3 regions of the uncultured Turicimonas sp. genome follow, and region 3 is predicted to be linked to each of the others. Evidence: predicted binding sites of a transcription regulator. Region 3 holds the regulator's gene; each other region holds the start of a gene.
What was found. Region 3 encodes sigma-54, which starts transcription at its own class of promoters, with help from an activator protein. Its sites were predicted from a motif close to TGGCANGNAANCTGCTTT; they were not measured.

Region 1 (4,656 bases), on a different contig from region 3:
GCTTCTTTGTAGCCCACCTCTGCTCTTACTCAGAAACCGAAAAAAAATTTCTAAGAGTTTTTTGAGAATTGATAAGAGTTGAAAAAAAGAACATGGTTTTGGCTTTCCACATTAAGTAGAAAAAGCCCCTTCCAACAGACAGACGAATGTACTTTGCGTAAAATCGCACGCTTATCGTCCTGCAAGACCGGTATGTGAGTTAAGTTCGTTAGTCGAAAAGTTTGCCGCCTGCACCATTACACGACAGGTCGCCCAATCAGGCTTGCCTTAATCTAGGCCTTAGCCTCCCAGGTCGATCGCAACCGCTAGATATATCACGTGCCGTGCTGACGTTAAAAAAGGCTCCGAAGAGCCTTTGGTTTATTTGAAGTTTTGCTATTCGACTCGTTCTCCGTGGAGAGAAAGGTCTAATCCGACGCGTTCTTCTTCAGCTGATACACGCAAGCCGATCAAAAGATCCACAATCTTCAAGAGTACATACGTTACGACAGCCGCATAGATAAAAGTAGCAATGACACTTTCAAACTGAATCCATAGCTGTTCTGCAACTGGCTTCATGGTTTCACCTGTTATCATGTCTGAGGCAAACACCCCGGTGAGAAGAGCACCGACAATGCCGCCGACACCATGGACACCGAAAGCATCTAAAGAATCGTCATAACCTAATTTGTATTTAAGCCATGTTGCACCAAAATAGCACACCAATCCGCCGCAGCAACCAATAAATAGAGAGGCAGCCGGAGTAACAAAACCGGAGGCAGGAGTGATGGCAACTAAGCCAGCAACAGCCCCCGATATTGCGCCTAGAACTGTGAATCTCTTATTTACGATGTATTCGCAAATCATCCAGGTAAGAGCAGCTGCTGCAGCTGCAATTTGACTTACTACGATCGCCATAACGGCTCTGGAGTCCGCAGCCAATCCGCTTCCGCCGTTAAAGCCGAACCACCCGATCCACAAGAAACAAGCACCGGTAAGAGCCAGCACGAGGTTATGGGGAGCCATCACTTCTTTACCATAGCCTAAGCGCTTGCCTAAATATATACAGGCAATAAGACCGGCTACCCCGGCATTGATATGAACAACGGTTCCGCCGGCATAGTCCAAAGCACCAGCTTTAAACAACCAGCCTTCATCTGCCCATACCCAGTGACAAACCGGTGCGTAGCAGAAAAGAGACCATAAAATCATGAAAAGGAAAAGGGCGGAGAACTTGATTCGTTCTGCAAAGGCACCGCACATAAGAGCAGGTGTCAAGATGGCAAATGTCATCTGGAACATCATGAACAGCATCTCCGGGATTGAGCCGTGCATGGTGTCAATCTGGATGTTTTGTAGAAAAACATTGTCGAAGTTTCCAATGAACCAATTTCCGCCTGAAAAAGCAAGAGAATATCCAACCGCATACCAGACGATGGTTACCGCACAGCAAATAGCAAAACTTTGCATAACAACGGAGAGGACATTCTTTTTTCTTACCATCCCGGCATAAAAGAGGGCAATGCCCGGAATAGTCATAAACAGGACTAATGTCGTAGCGACCATCATCCATGAAACATCAGCGGCATTCATTTCATCTGCAGCCCAAGCAGACGAAGAGAGAGCAAGTAGGGCAAATAAAGAAAGTTTGAGCCAACTCATAATGCAGCCTCCCCAGTTTCTCCGGTTCTAATGCGAATGCATTCTTCAAGCGGTGTGACAAAAATTTTTCCGTCGCCGATTTTTCCTGTCCTTGCAGCTTCGCAAATTTTATCAATAGCTAAATCAACTAAAGCATCCGGACATGCAATTGAGAGACTTACCTTAGGAAGGAAGTCCACAACATATTCGGCTCCTCTATAGATCTCTGTGTGACCTTTTTGCCTTCCGAATCCTTTAACTTCAGCGACTGTAATGCCGCTTATTCCCAGTTCAACAAGTCCTTCTCGAACTTCATCGAGTTTGAACGGTTTAATGATTGCGGTTATAAGTTTCATTTTTTCCTCTGATTAGTTGGTATTAACAACAATTAGAGCTATGCATAATCCGTGCCAATTTAGGGTTTCCATTGAGAAAATAGGTTCTAAGAAAAGGACGGATGAAAAATCGAAGGAACCAAGACGAAAGAGAGGAATTTTCTACTGTATATTTTTTAGCACTCAGCCTCGAAAAATATAAGTTAAGGAGTAGAAATGAAGAAAAGGTTTTTACTAAAGTTACTTGCAGTCTCGGCTTTTGTTGCTTCTCTTGGAACCATTTCCATGGCAGCCGAACCCGTTACGATCAAAATCGGGGCTAGTCCGGTTCCGGCCGGAGATATCCTGAATTTTGTTAAACCAAAGCTGGCAGAAAAGGGAATAAATCTGAAAATCATTGAATTTTCTGATTATATTCAGCCTAACCTTGCTCTCTCGGATAAAGAAATCGATGCCAACTTCTTCCAGCACAAGCCATTTATGGATAAATTCGCTGCAGACAGAGGTTTAAAGCTCCATGCAATGCCGGGAATTTTTATTGCTCCTATTGCGTTGTATTCCAATAAAATCAAAGACGTAAAAGAGATCAAGAAGGGCGACAGAATCACTATTCCAAATGATCCTACCAATGGCGGAAGAGCGCTTCAATTGTTGGCTTCTGCCGGCTTACTTAAGCTCAAAGACAACGTAGGTCATTCCGCTTCTATCGAAGACATTGTCGAAAATCCGCTGAAATTGAAGATCATTGAGGTCGAAGCTGCAACTCTTCCTAGAACTCTGGACGATGTAAAGGCCAGTGTCATTAATCAAACCTATGCGTTAAGCTCCGGATTAAATCCTGTGAAAGACGCCATTATCATTGAATCCAAGGACTCTCCTTATGCAAACATTGTGGCAGTAAGAGAAGGGGACCAAAATAAACCTGAAATCCTAGAGCTGAACAATACGTTAAGAACCCCGGAAGTTAAGGCTTTCATCCTCGAGCACTTCAAAGGTTCATTAATTCCATCTTTCTAACCATCATGAAAAAATTATTACTCTCTTTGGCACTCGTTTCGCTCACTTCCGGAGCATTCGCTGCTGACACACTCAAAGTTGGTGCATCGCCGGTACCTCATGCTGACATTCTGAAAGTTGTCCAGCCGGCTCTGAAAGAGAAGGGCATTGATTTGAAGATTATCGAGTTTTCTGATTATGTTCAACCGAATTTAGCCTTATCCGACAAAGACTTGGATGCCAACTTCTTCCAACACCTTCCTTATCTGGAAGCTTTTTCCAAAGATCATAGATTAAACCTTGTTTCCGCCGGTCCGGTTCATATTGAACCAATGGGCGTTTACTCCAACAAAGTCAAAAATCTTAAGGAATTGAAGAAAGGGGCAAAGATCGGTATCCCAAATGATCCGACTAACGGAGGCAGAGCTCTGCAGGTATTGAATGCCAACGGCGTCTTGAAAATGAAAGACGGAGTAGGCGTTAACGGAACTCCTTTGGATATCGTTGACAATCCTCTTAAAGTTAAGATCGTAGAAGTTGAAGCAGCAACCCTGCCACGAGCCCTGGAAGATCTTGATGCAGCAGTTATTAACTCCAACTTTGCTCTCGGTGCAAATTTGAACCCTTCGAAAGATGCTATTGCAATTGAGCCTAAGGATTCTCCTTACGCTAACGTAATAGCTGTCCGCAAAGGAGATGAAAACAAACAGGAAATCAAAGAGTTGATGTCTGCTCTGAGATCTCCGGAAGTAAAAAACTTCATAGAGAAGAAATACGACGGTGCCGTAGTTCCTGCTTTTTAAAGAATTTTCTGTAGCGCCCTAAAATGTTAGCTACTAAGACTGAAAGGAATTTACACCCACCAGAACTTAGTAGCTAACAACTAGAATAAAAAATCCCGGGTTTGTTCAATCCGGGATCCAACAATAAAAACTCTGAGAGTAAAACGAACTGTTCGAGGTAAGAAAGTAATAAAAATAAAACGTTATTGGCAATGCAATGACATAAAAGCCATACTTCCTTCACCCTTACGTCGTTCTAATTCCTCTATCTGATCCTCAGAGTCAAGTTCAAATCTTTTTTCAATATCAATATCAGCAATCTGGACCTTGTTTCCTTTAAGAGTAAGGCGAGCCCAGTAGGAAAGTCGCTGACTGTCTAAAATCAAACAATCCACGGTTCTATACATAAACAATTTCTTGATATTGACGTCTGCTGTCGCCTGGCAAGCAAATAACTGAGAAATATCATCACCGGCTTCAACCTTCACTGACTCTTCAAGTCCGGCGGATAATCCAATAATTTTGTTATTTTTTAGAGTTATGCTGCCACCCAAATGTTTACTATCCAAGCTGCATTCATCTGCGGAAAAGGGAAAACTTCCAACGGAATAATCAGTGATACTTTTCTCAAAAACGCAAGTTGTTACATCTAAATTAAGAATCTTAGACACTTTGATAACCTTCAATTCGTTTACAAGTTTGCCTTCTGTTGTTGAAATATTCGTATTTTTTTCTTGCGCGATCAACCTCGTAAACCCCGATTCTGACTCACTTTGAGTTAAATTACGCACTTTCCTGTAAGGGTTTTATCTTAGCTTAGGGCCTATTTATACAATTCTTAAATAAAAGATTTTTTTGACGGCTAATAAAGAGCAAGAACGAACTTCAAAATAAAAAGAAAAATAATTAGCGAGAAAAATAAT
Region 2 (4,656 bases), on a different contig from region 3:
TCTTGTGGCGCAATGCACCAATCATGACATGATGAACAACTCGAGTTGAAATAGTCAGCCGGGCAGTATTTTCTCTAATCTGCTCTTCAAGTGCTTCTACTGCATTGCGTAATAGATTCAAAAAAATCTGGGTTAGCTGACCTCGGTCGCCGTCAATGTCCGGAACACTAATATCGTAGTCCCTAACAATGGTCAGGCCGGAAGAAAACTCGGACTCGATAAGAAGCCTTACTTTTTCCAATATCTCATGGATATTGGTTTTAGAGGGTTTATAGGGCTGACGGTACGGAGCAAGAAGTTTATCGACCAAACCTTGCAGTCTATCGGCTTCGCTGATAACCACACGGGTATATTCTTTCTGTTCTTCATCCTTGAGATCGAACTCTAAAAGCTGGGCTGCTCCTCTAATTCCTCCGAGAGGATTTTTAATTTCATGGGCCAAATTCCGCAATAAACGCCTTGTATTTTCTGACAAGTCGTTCATGTGTTTATTATGATTCAGCAGCAAAGAATTCTTCGCAGGCTGCAGCTCGATTATTAAAAGCTGCTCTTCTTCAGGCAAAGGATGAACGGAGGCATAAACCTGAACCAGCGCTCCAGGACGAAGGATGAGCTCGGTGAGTTCAGCACGCACCGAAAAAAGAGAGGAAGTATTCTTCTTATAACTTCCGATCCACTCTCTGGCTTTCGGTAAAAAGGAAGACACCGGAAAACCGAAAAGAATTTTATTAGAACGTCCGAGCAGAGATTCACAAGCAGCATTTACATACTCAATCATGCCGTTCACATCTACAATCAACACACTGGTGGAGAGTAGATTCAATCCGCCGATTTTGTCAGTGTCTAACCTCATGGGTAGCAATCCGAGTTAAAAAAGGGCATCACAAGACCGGATGCCCTTTTTCAGTCAAAAGATTTTAATTATTGGGCGTAGTACATGTCGTACTCTTCCGGTGTAACGGCAAGCATGACTCTTTCAACGTCATGACGTTTGACTTCAATGTAAGCCTGAATCATATCTTCGGTGAAGACACCGCCGGCTGTCAGGAAGTCATGGTCAGCAGCCAGACTATCAAGGGCTTGTTCCAAAGAAGAGCAAACTGTCGGAATCTTGGCATTTTCTTCCGGAGGAAGATCATAAAGGTTCTTGTCAGCAGCTTCACCCGGATGAATCTTGTTCTGGATACCGTCAAGACCAGCCATTAACAAGGCAGCAAAGCAGAGATATGGGTTGGCCATCGGATCCGGGAAGCGGACTTCAACACGGCGTGCTTTGTCGCTAGCTACGTACGGAATACGCAAAGAAGCTGAGCGGTTACGTGCAGAATAAGCCAATTTAACAGGAGCTTCAAAACCCGGAACCAAGCGGCGGTAGCTGTTTGTTGTCGGGTTGGTAATGGCATTTAATGCTCTGGCGTGTTTGATAACGCCGCCGATGTAATAAAGAGCCATTTCAGACAAACCGGCATAACCATTGCCGGCAAACAAGTTCTTGCCGTCTTTCCAAATAGACTGGTGAACATGCATACCGGAACCGTTATCGCCAACCAATGGTTTCGGCATGAATGTAGCGGTATGTCCCCAATTCAAAGCGACATTCCAAACAGTGTATTTGAGAATTTGTGTCCAGTCAGCACGTTTTACCAATGTGCTGAACTTAGTTCCGATTTCGCATTGACCTGCGCCGCCCACTTCATGATGATGTACTTCAACAGGAACGCCTTGTTCTTCAAGAGCAAGACACATTGCTGCGCGGACATCGTTGAGATTGTCTGTCGGAGCAACCGGGAAGTAGCCGCCTTTAACTGCAGGACGGAAGCCGGTGTTTCTGCCTTCCATATCTTCCTTGTTGGACCAGTGTCCGCAGTAAGAGGAAACCTTGAAGAAGGATTTGTCCATAGATGTTTCCCAAGAAACACCGTCAAAAATAAAGAATTCCGGTTCCGGACCGAAGAAAGCAGTATCGCCGATGCCGGTGCTCTTGAGATAAGCTTCTGCACGTTTGGCAACGGAACGGGGATCGCGTTCATAACCTTTACCGTTTGCAGGATCAACGACGTCGCAGGTAAGAATAAGTGTTGGTTCTTGAGTAAACGGATCCATTCTTGCGCTGTCCGGATCCGGCATCAACAACATATCGCTGGCTTCGATGCCTTTCCATCCGCGGATTGAAGAGCCGTCGAATGCATGGCCTTCCTCGAATTTGTCTTCATCAAATGAAGAAACAGGAACGGAGACATGCTGTTCTTTGCCCATAAAGTCGCAAAAACGAAGATCCACGAATTTAACATCCTGATCCTTGATCAGGTCCATTACATCGTCAGCTGTTTTAGCCATCATTTTCTCCTAACTGAGTAGCATGTGTATTAAGAAGTTAATCAACTATATGCAAAAACCGTGCCAACATTTTCAGTGATAACTCTAAACAGCAGTGACCACGTTGGTGCATGAAAGCCGCGGCAAAAATACAGAGCAATCTTCTTCGTACGAAAAGCACCATTTTAGTGCAATTGCGCCTAATTAGTGCATAGGAACTCTTCTTGTACGTAATTTAAAAAGTTCCAACCTGTTTCCGTTGTTTTTACGAGATTTGGATCTCTGACGAGCATACCTTCCTTTTGAAGCTTTTCGACCGTGGGCCGAATGAACTCATAAGACAGAAAAGTTCTTTGTTTCCACAGTTCTGTCGGAACTCCTTCTCTTAATCGAAGAGCATTGAGCATAAATTCAAAGGGTATGTCTTCTTGAGGCGTCTTAATATCTATCACGAGTCCCGTGCCCCCTGACTGGACCTTTTCTCTCCAGAGTTCCGGGTTCATCGCACTGACCGTTCTCCAAATTTCTTTGTCTTGCGTGAGTTTGCCGTGCGCTCCCGGTCCGATTCCAAGATAGTCTCCGTATTGCCAGTAATTCAAATTATGACGGCATTGGAATCCGGGCATTGCATAGCCGGAAATTTCGTAATGCTCGAATCCGTTTTGGACCAGCGATTCAGCAACCAAGTCACCCATATCTGCTCTCATATCGTCATCGGGCAGATTAGCGGGTTCGTATTTACCGAAATAGGTGTTAGGCTCGATAGTAAGCTGATAGTAAGAAAGATGAGTGCTTCCGAAGCTCAATGCTGTTGAGATATCTTTTTCTAATTCTTCAAAAGTTTGTCCCGGCAAAGCAAACATCAAGTCAAGATTAAAATTCTCAAAAATCTCAGCCGCTGCGCCAGCTGCGCGTTTGGCTTCTTCACTTGAGTGAATTCTTCCGAGAACTTTAAGTTTTTGATCGTCAAAACTTTGTATTCCAATTGAGAGACGATTAATTCCGGCCTTTCGGTATCCTGCAAAGTTCTTATATTCAAAGGTTCCCGGATTAGCCTCCATCGATATTTCAGCATTCGGCGCAACAACAAAGTTCCGATGAAGTCCCTCAAGAATCTGAGAAATAGACGATGGAGACAGCAATGACGGGGTACCGCCTCCAAGGTAGATTGTTGAAATCTGCCGACCCCCTCCCCTGTGTGAGAGCCTCTCAACACTTAAGAGGAGGTTTTTCACATATTGATCTTCGGAATCTTTTTCTCTCTTAAATTCATGAGAATTAAAATCACAATAGGGACACTTATGAATACACCACGGCCAGTGAAGGTAGACAGATAATGGAATCATTGTTATTTCCAATTATTGACGATGAGTTCTTTCATCTGCTGCATTGCTTTGCCTCGATGACTGATAGCGTTCTTTTCCTCGGCGGACAGTTCAGCTGCATGTTTGCCCAGCGCAGGAATAAGGAAATAAGGATCGTAGCCAAAGCCGCCTTGGCCTTTTCTTTCTTGGCTAACTTCACCTTCCCATCTGCCTACAGCAATGAGAGGCTCAGGATCATCTGCACTACGAACGGCAGTCAAAACACAAACGTAATGGGCTCGTTTATTGTTTTGAGTTCTCATCAACTCTAGAAGCTTCTGATTGTTTTTTTCATCATCAGCATTTTCTCCGGCGAATCTAGCGCTAAATACTCCCGGAGCTCCCCCTAAAGCGTCTACACAAATACCGGAATCGTCAGCAATTGCAGGCAACCCAGACTCTTTGGAGGCATGACGGGCTTTTGCCAAAGAATTTTCAATGAAAGTAAAAAAAGGCTCCTCGGCAGAAGAAATATTAAGGCTGCCCTGAGAGACGACTTCTATTCCCAAAGGAGCAAGAAGTTCGTTCATCTCTTTCATTTTTTTCTTGTTATTACTTGCTAAAACAATCTTATTAAACATCGTTATTCCTGATTTTGAACCTTCATCAATTCTTTAATACCATTCTTAGCCAGTTGGATTAAAGTGCCGAGCGTTTCTTCGTCAAACGGGTCTCCCTCTGCTGTCCCTTGAACTTCAACAAACTTATTTTCACTTGTCATCACAACATTCATGTCGGTATCGCAGAGATGATCTTCTTCATAATCCAAATCGCAGACCGGCAGCCCGTGAAAGACTCCGACAGACAAAGCTGCAACTTGAGCTTTGATTGGATTTTCAAGAATAAGCCCTTCTTTCAGAAGTTTTTCTACCGCATCTTTTAAGGCCACATAAGCCCCGGTAATAGAAGCGCACCGTGTACCTCCGTCTGCTTGAATGACGTCGCAATCGATCTTAATTGTTCTAGTCCCCAGCTT
Region 3 (4,656 bases):
TATATAGCTCGGTTTCCGGCAGACGATCCATTAGTTCGCCTTGCTCGAACTGTTTTAATTCAGCCACCAGATCAAGCTTCATCTTTCTTCTGACGGAGGTTTCTCCGAAGATGGTTTTGACATCGAGAAGACCGATTCCGCGAACTTCTAACAAGTTGGCCAGCAGAGCAGGAGCAGAACCTTCAATCTGATTAGGTCCTCTTTGAATAAAGTCCACAACATCATCTGCCACGAGACCGTGGCCTCGAGTGACTAGTTCCAAACCCAATTCGCTTTTACCGATGCCGCTCTGTCCGGTCATTAGAACGCCTATCCCGAACACATCCATGAACACGCCATGCATAGAGCACGAAGGAGCCGCCAAACGAACCATGTTGTGGCGGATATTCGTTAAGGTGTCCTCTGCACATGCATCAGAAGTGAAGAAAGGAATGTTTTCTTCAATGACAGCTCGTACAAAGTCTTCAGGGAGCTCTAAATCCTTACAGATAACAAAACCGAGGCTATTGTTTTTTCTGAATTGCTGAACGATGCCTAGTCTGTCCGGAACTGAAAGGCCTTGTAGGAAGGCGACCTCGGGCGCGCCGATAATGTGAAGACGCTCTGGGTGGATGATGTTAAGGAACCCGACATACAAAGAAGGATAATGAGAGCTTTGGGCGTCTGAAAGAAAGTTTCTTCCGTTTTGATTCTTACCGTAAAGCCATTGGAGCTTGAATTTTTTGCTGCAAAGTTTGATTAGTTCTTCATATGTAGCCATAGCCTGCTTACGCTCCTATTGTTCTTGGTCGGGATGCTGAGCACACCATTTATCGATTTCTTCCGCAAATTCAGCAACGGTGGATGCTTCCTTCAGTTTCTCTCTTTCTTTTTCGTCAGAGAAAATTTCTGAGATTTGAGCAAGGATCTGAAGATGTTCGTCCGTTGCTTCTTCGGGAACGAGCAGAAAAAAGAAGGCTTCGATTGGTTCGGATTCGGGACTGTTTTCGAGACGATCATTTAATCGAATAAACAGAGCCCGTGGCTGATCCAGGTCTTTCATCCGGCAGTGAGGTACCGCTAGTCCATAACCTAAATAAGTGGAACCTAAACGTTCACGTGCATTTAAACCGTCAAAAATTGCTTTTTTGTCCAGGTTGTAGAGCAGGCTTAAAGTCTGGGCTCCTAACTCAAGAATTCTTTTTTTACTTGAGGCAGATATACCCAGAAGAATATTTTCGGGTTTTAAAAGGGCACAAAGTTTAATCATTTTACGGACTCAATATGGTCGAACTTTATTCTAATTCATTGGCATCGTTTTCTTAGCGACGCAGGGGGCAAACCGAGTGCTTCTCTATATTTCGCAACGGTTCTGCGGGCCACTGTAAACCCCTTCTGCTCTAGGAGCTGAGAAAGTTTGGCATCAGACAAGGGCTTTAATGGGTTTTCCCCGAGAATTATCTTCTTCAGCTCAGCTTTAATAGCCGAAGCCGAAACTTCTTCATCAGATTTTCCCGCGGTAAAGTGCGATGAAGAAAAAAAGTATTTCAGTTCAAAAGTTCCGCGGGAACAAATTAAATATTTCCCTGTTGTAATACGGGAGACGGTTGATTCATGAATTCCTAACTCATCGGCGATTTCTCGAAGCACCAAAGGTTTGAGTTTTTCCGGGCCGGTTTCAAAGAAATCTCTCTGCCGATTAACAATGAGTTCGGAAACGTTAAGCAATGTGGTTTGTCTTTGCTCAACGCTTTTAATAAATTGTCGGGCTTCTTCTAAACGCCCTTGCCAAATTTTGGTGTCTCTTTCAGTTTGCGTGCTGGAAAAAGCATCTGCATACATTCGGTTCAGAGAAATTTTTGGAGCATTTCGAATTAGTTTCGGTTTCCACTCCCCTTTGACCTTTTCAACTTTGATTTCGGGGAGAACAAAATTGATCTCAGGGTTAGAAAATCGAGAAGTTGGCCGAGGGTCAAGATGCGAAATAACATACAAAGCTTCTTCGAGCTCCTGTTCATTGCAGTCTAAGGTCTTCTTTAGCTTCTCTAGCTGACGTTTTGCGACCTGTTCAAGATGGCTTTCAATGATGCGAAGAGCTAAATCAGCCGTGTTTTTTTCAATCTCTTTGCGAAGCAGAAGGCCGTTGATTTGAAGAGAAAGTACTTCCAGGCAATCTTTTGCTCCTATACCGGCAGGATCAAAGGTCTGAAGAAGATGGAGAGAATTTTTCCAATCTTCGAGCGAAAAATTGTTCTCTGCCGGAAAAGAGTCTTTGATTCCTTCAATACTTTCTGTCAGCAGTCCTCGGGAATCTAAGGCGCCGATAATCCATTGAACTCTCAGACTTTCCTCAAGAGTGATTTTTAAGCAGGACAGCTGTTCCAGAAGATAGGAGGTCAGAGACTGAGGAGCCTCTTCCCAATCCCAATCTTCCTCCTCAACCTCGGCTCGAAATCCGGACTCCCAAAGCAGTTCTCCTTTGTCTTCCCTTTCTGCTTCTTGTTCCTCGGAGGAACTTTCTTCTGCCGTAAGAAAAGGATTTTCTTGGAGCTGAGTGGAAATCTCCTGGATAAGTTCCTGCGTAGGCAGCTGAAGAATCTTTAAAGCCTGCTGCAACTGCGGAGTTAGCGCAAGTTTTTGAGTCTGCTTTAAAGATAGACCGATCTGCATGATTTACATACGGAAATTCTTGCCTAAGTAAGCTTTACGGACAAGTTCGTTTTCGATAATGGCTTCAGGTTTGCCGGAGGCTAAGACGGTACCGTCGCTGATAATGTAAGCGTGATCGCATATGCCCAAAGTTTCACGGACGTTATGGTCAGTGATAAGAACGCCAATGCCTCTTTCTTTGAGGAAGTGGACGATTCTCTGAATTTCAATAACGGCAATTGGGTCGACACCGGCAAAAGGTTCATCCAGCAGAATAAAGCGCGGTCTAGCTGCCAAAGCACGTGCAATTTCCGTTCTTCTTCTTTCACCTCCGGAAACAGTGGAAGCAATACTCTTGCGGATGTTAACAATCTGAAGTTCATTGAGAAGCTTTTCTAATTCTTCTTTAATTTCCTTAGAACTCAGCTTGGAACCGTCCGGATTGACTTGAAGTTCCAAAATAGCCTGGATGTTTTCTTCCACAGTTAGTGAACGGAATACGCTGTTTTCCTGAGGAAGATATGTCACCCCGAGTCTGGATCTCTTATAAATCGGCAAATGCTGAATAGACTTGCCGTTTAAGAGGATAGAACCGCCATTGGTAGAGACAAGACCGACAATCATGTAAAAGGTGGTGGTTTTGCCTGCGCCGTTCGGGCCCAAAAGTCCTACGACTTCACCGCTCTTAACGCTGATGGAGACGTCTTTAACAACAGTACGGTTGCCGTAAATCTTTTTTAAATTGACAGCTTCTAGGACACTGCGGGTGTCGTCATCTTTACGTTCTTCCGTCATTGAGTAATTCTCGTGTTACGTTCAAGTTCAACGCCTTTGGAGCGAGCTGGGCTGGCAGAAGAGTCTCTCGGAGCAATGACCGTGCTTACACGGCCGGCAGAACCGCGGGACTTGTCGCCGGTAATATCTGCGGTGGAGTTTGTCATGTTGTAGACAATGCGGACACCGCGGCTGCGATCTTTGAGTACTCCGTTTTCTGTTCTGAAGACTTCGGCGTTGTTGGTGAGAATCAACTGATTAGATTTTTCGTTATAAGTAAGCTTATCTCCCTCTCCGTGCATCCATTCTTCTACGCCGGGCGTCTGCTGATCGCGTCTTTGTTTAAACCGGACCAGCTTCCCTTTTTCCGGGGTCATAACAGCATGACGGAAGCCTTGAGGGTCAATGGACAAGACAAGCTTAGCACCATGAATCTCTAAAGTGCCTTGGTGAACTGCCACGTTGCCTGTGTAGATAGCCACTTGCTTAACATCGTCCCCATCGAACTTGTCAGAGAATATCTGTACGGGTTTGTCAGAGTCTCCCGATTCTGCAAAAGATATCATCGGGAGCATTAGAGTTAGGGCTACGGCAAAACTAATACGCTGGAAGTTCATTTTAGTGGCTTTATATAGTTGTCCAATTCTCGTAAATCTTGTCTATTGTAATTTCTTTTTGAAAAGTTGGTAGAAAAGACTTCTCTCGATTTGTTGTTGCAGATATGAACCGGCAAGAGTTACTGAGCGTTTCCCGAAGTTTGGTTTTCGTTCTTATTCAGACCGGATTGAATAGAGCGGGGCATAAATTCACTTTGAACCCTTGAACGCAGTTTGAAAGTACGTTCAACATTGTCAAAGTCCATTCCGATGCCTCTGGAAACGTCGCTTCCTCTGGTCAGAGTGACCGGTTTGTCAGAAGAGTAAACATCTTCATCAGGGTAGGCGTCAAGCTGGCTTGTTTCTAAACGGCTCGCAGGCTTGTCGCCGTGTGCTTGCTGACGGATATCAACATTGTTATAGAAATGAAGTGTTTCTCCGCCGGAGACCATTTCGCCGGAATCAGAACGGGCCGTTACCTGAGGCTCGTTTGGGTTGAGGGAATAGTACTCGGGAAATTCAGCTGTGGCATGGCCGTCAGAATAGTGATCTATTCTTTTAGCAAATACTTTATAAGAAGCTTCCCCGGATTTATCAAATTTGGTCACCGTAATATCGTGAGCGATAAAGTCCGGAGAATTTAGATCGGAGAGATGCC

Region 1: a site for sigma-54 is predicted at 2,016-2,033, ahead of RDK53_RS12090 (P-II family nitrogen regulator). Genes of this name have one in related genera too.
Region 2: a site for sigma-54 is predicted at 2,386-2,403, ahead of glnA (type I glutamate--ammonia ligase). Genes of this name have one in related genera too.

The regions. Positions count from the first base shown of each region.
Region 1 is NZ_CABSJB010000067.1:193-4,848, forward strand. Features, by position in the region: gene RDK53_RS12085 (ammonium transporter) at 376-1,641, opposite strand; gene RDK53_RS12090 (P-II family nitrogen regulator) at 1,638-1,976, opposite strand; gene RDK53_RS12095 (MetQ/NlpA family ABC transporter substrate-binding protein) at 2,172-2,972, shown strand; gene RDK53_RS12100 (MetQ/NlpA family ABC transporter substrate-binding protein) at 2,978-3,754, shown strand; gene RDK53_RS12105 (hypothetical protein) at 3,937-4,524, opposite strand.
Region 2 is NZ_CABSJB010000004.1:41,863-46,518, forward strand. Features, by position in the region: gene glnL (nitrogen regulation protein NR(II)) at 1-853, opposite strand, end outside; gene glnA (type I glutamate--ammonia ligase) at 922-2,337, opposite strand; gene hemW (radical SAM family heme chaperone HemW) at 2,517-3,662, opposite strand; gene rdgB (RdgB/HAM1 family non-canonical purine NTP pyrophosphatase) at 3,665-4,261, opposite strand; gene rph (ribonuclease PH) at 4,264-4,656, opposite strand, start outside.
Region 3 is NZ_CABSJB010000047.1:14,753-19,408, reverse strand. Features, by position in the region: partial or broken gene RDK53_RS10995 (HPr kinase/phosphorylase) at 1-760, opposite strand, end outside; gene RDK53_RS10990 (PTS sugar transporter subunit IIA) at 776-1,249, opposite strand; gene rpoN (RNA polymerase factor sigma-54) at 1,285-2,649, opposite strand; gene lptB (LPS export ABC transporter ATP-binding protein) at 2,653-3,423, opposite strand; gene lptA (lipopolysaccharide transport periplasmic protein LptA) at 3,420-4,019, opposite strand; gene lptC (LPS export ABC transporter periplasmic protein LptC) at 4,139-4,656, opposite strand, start outside.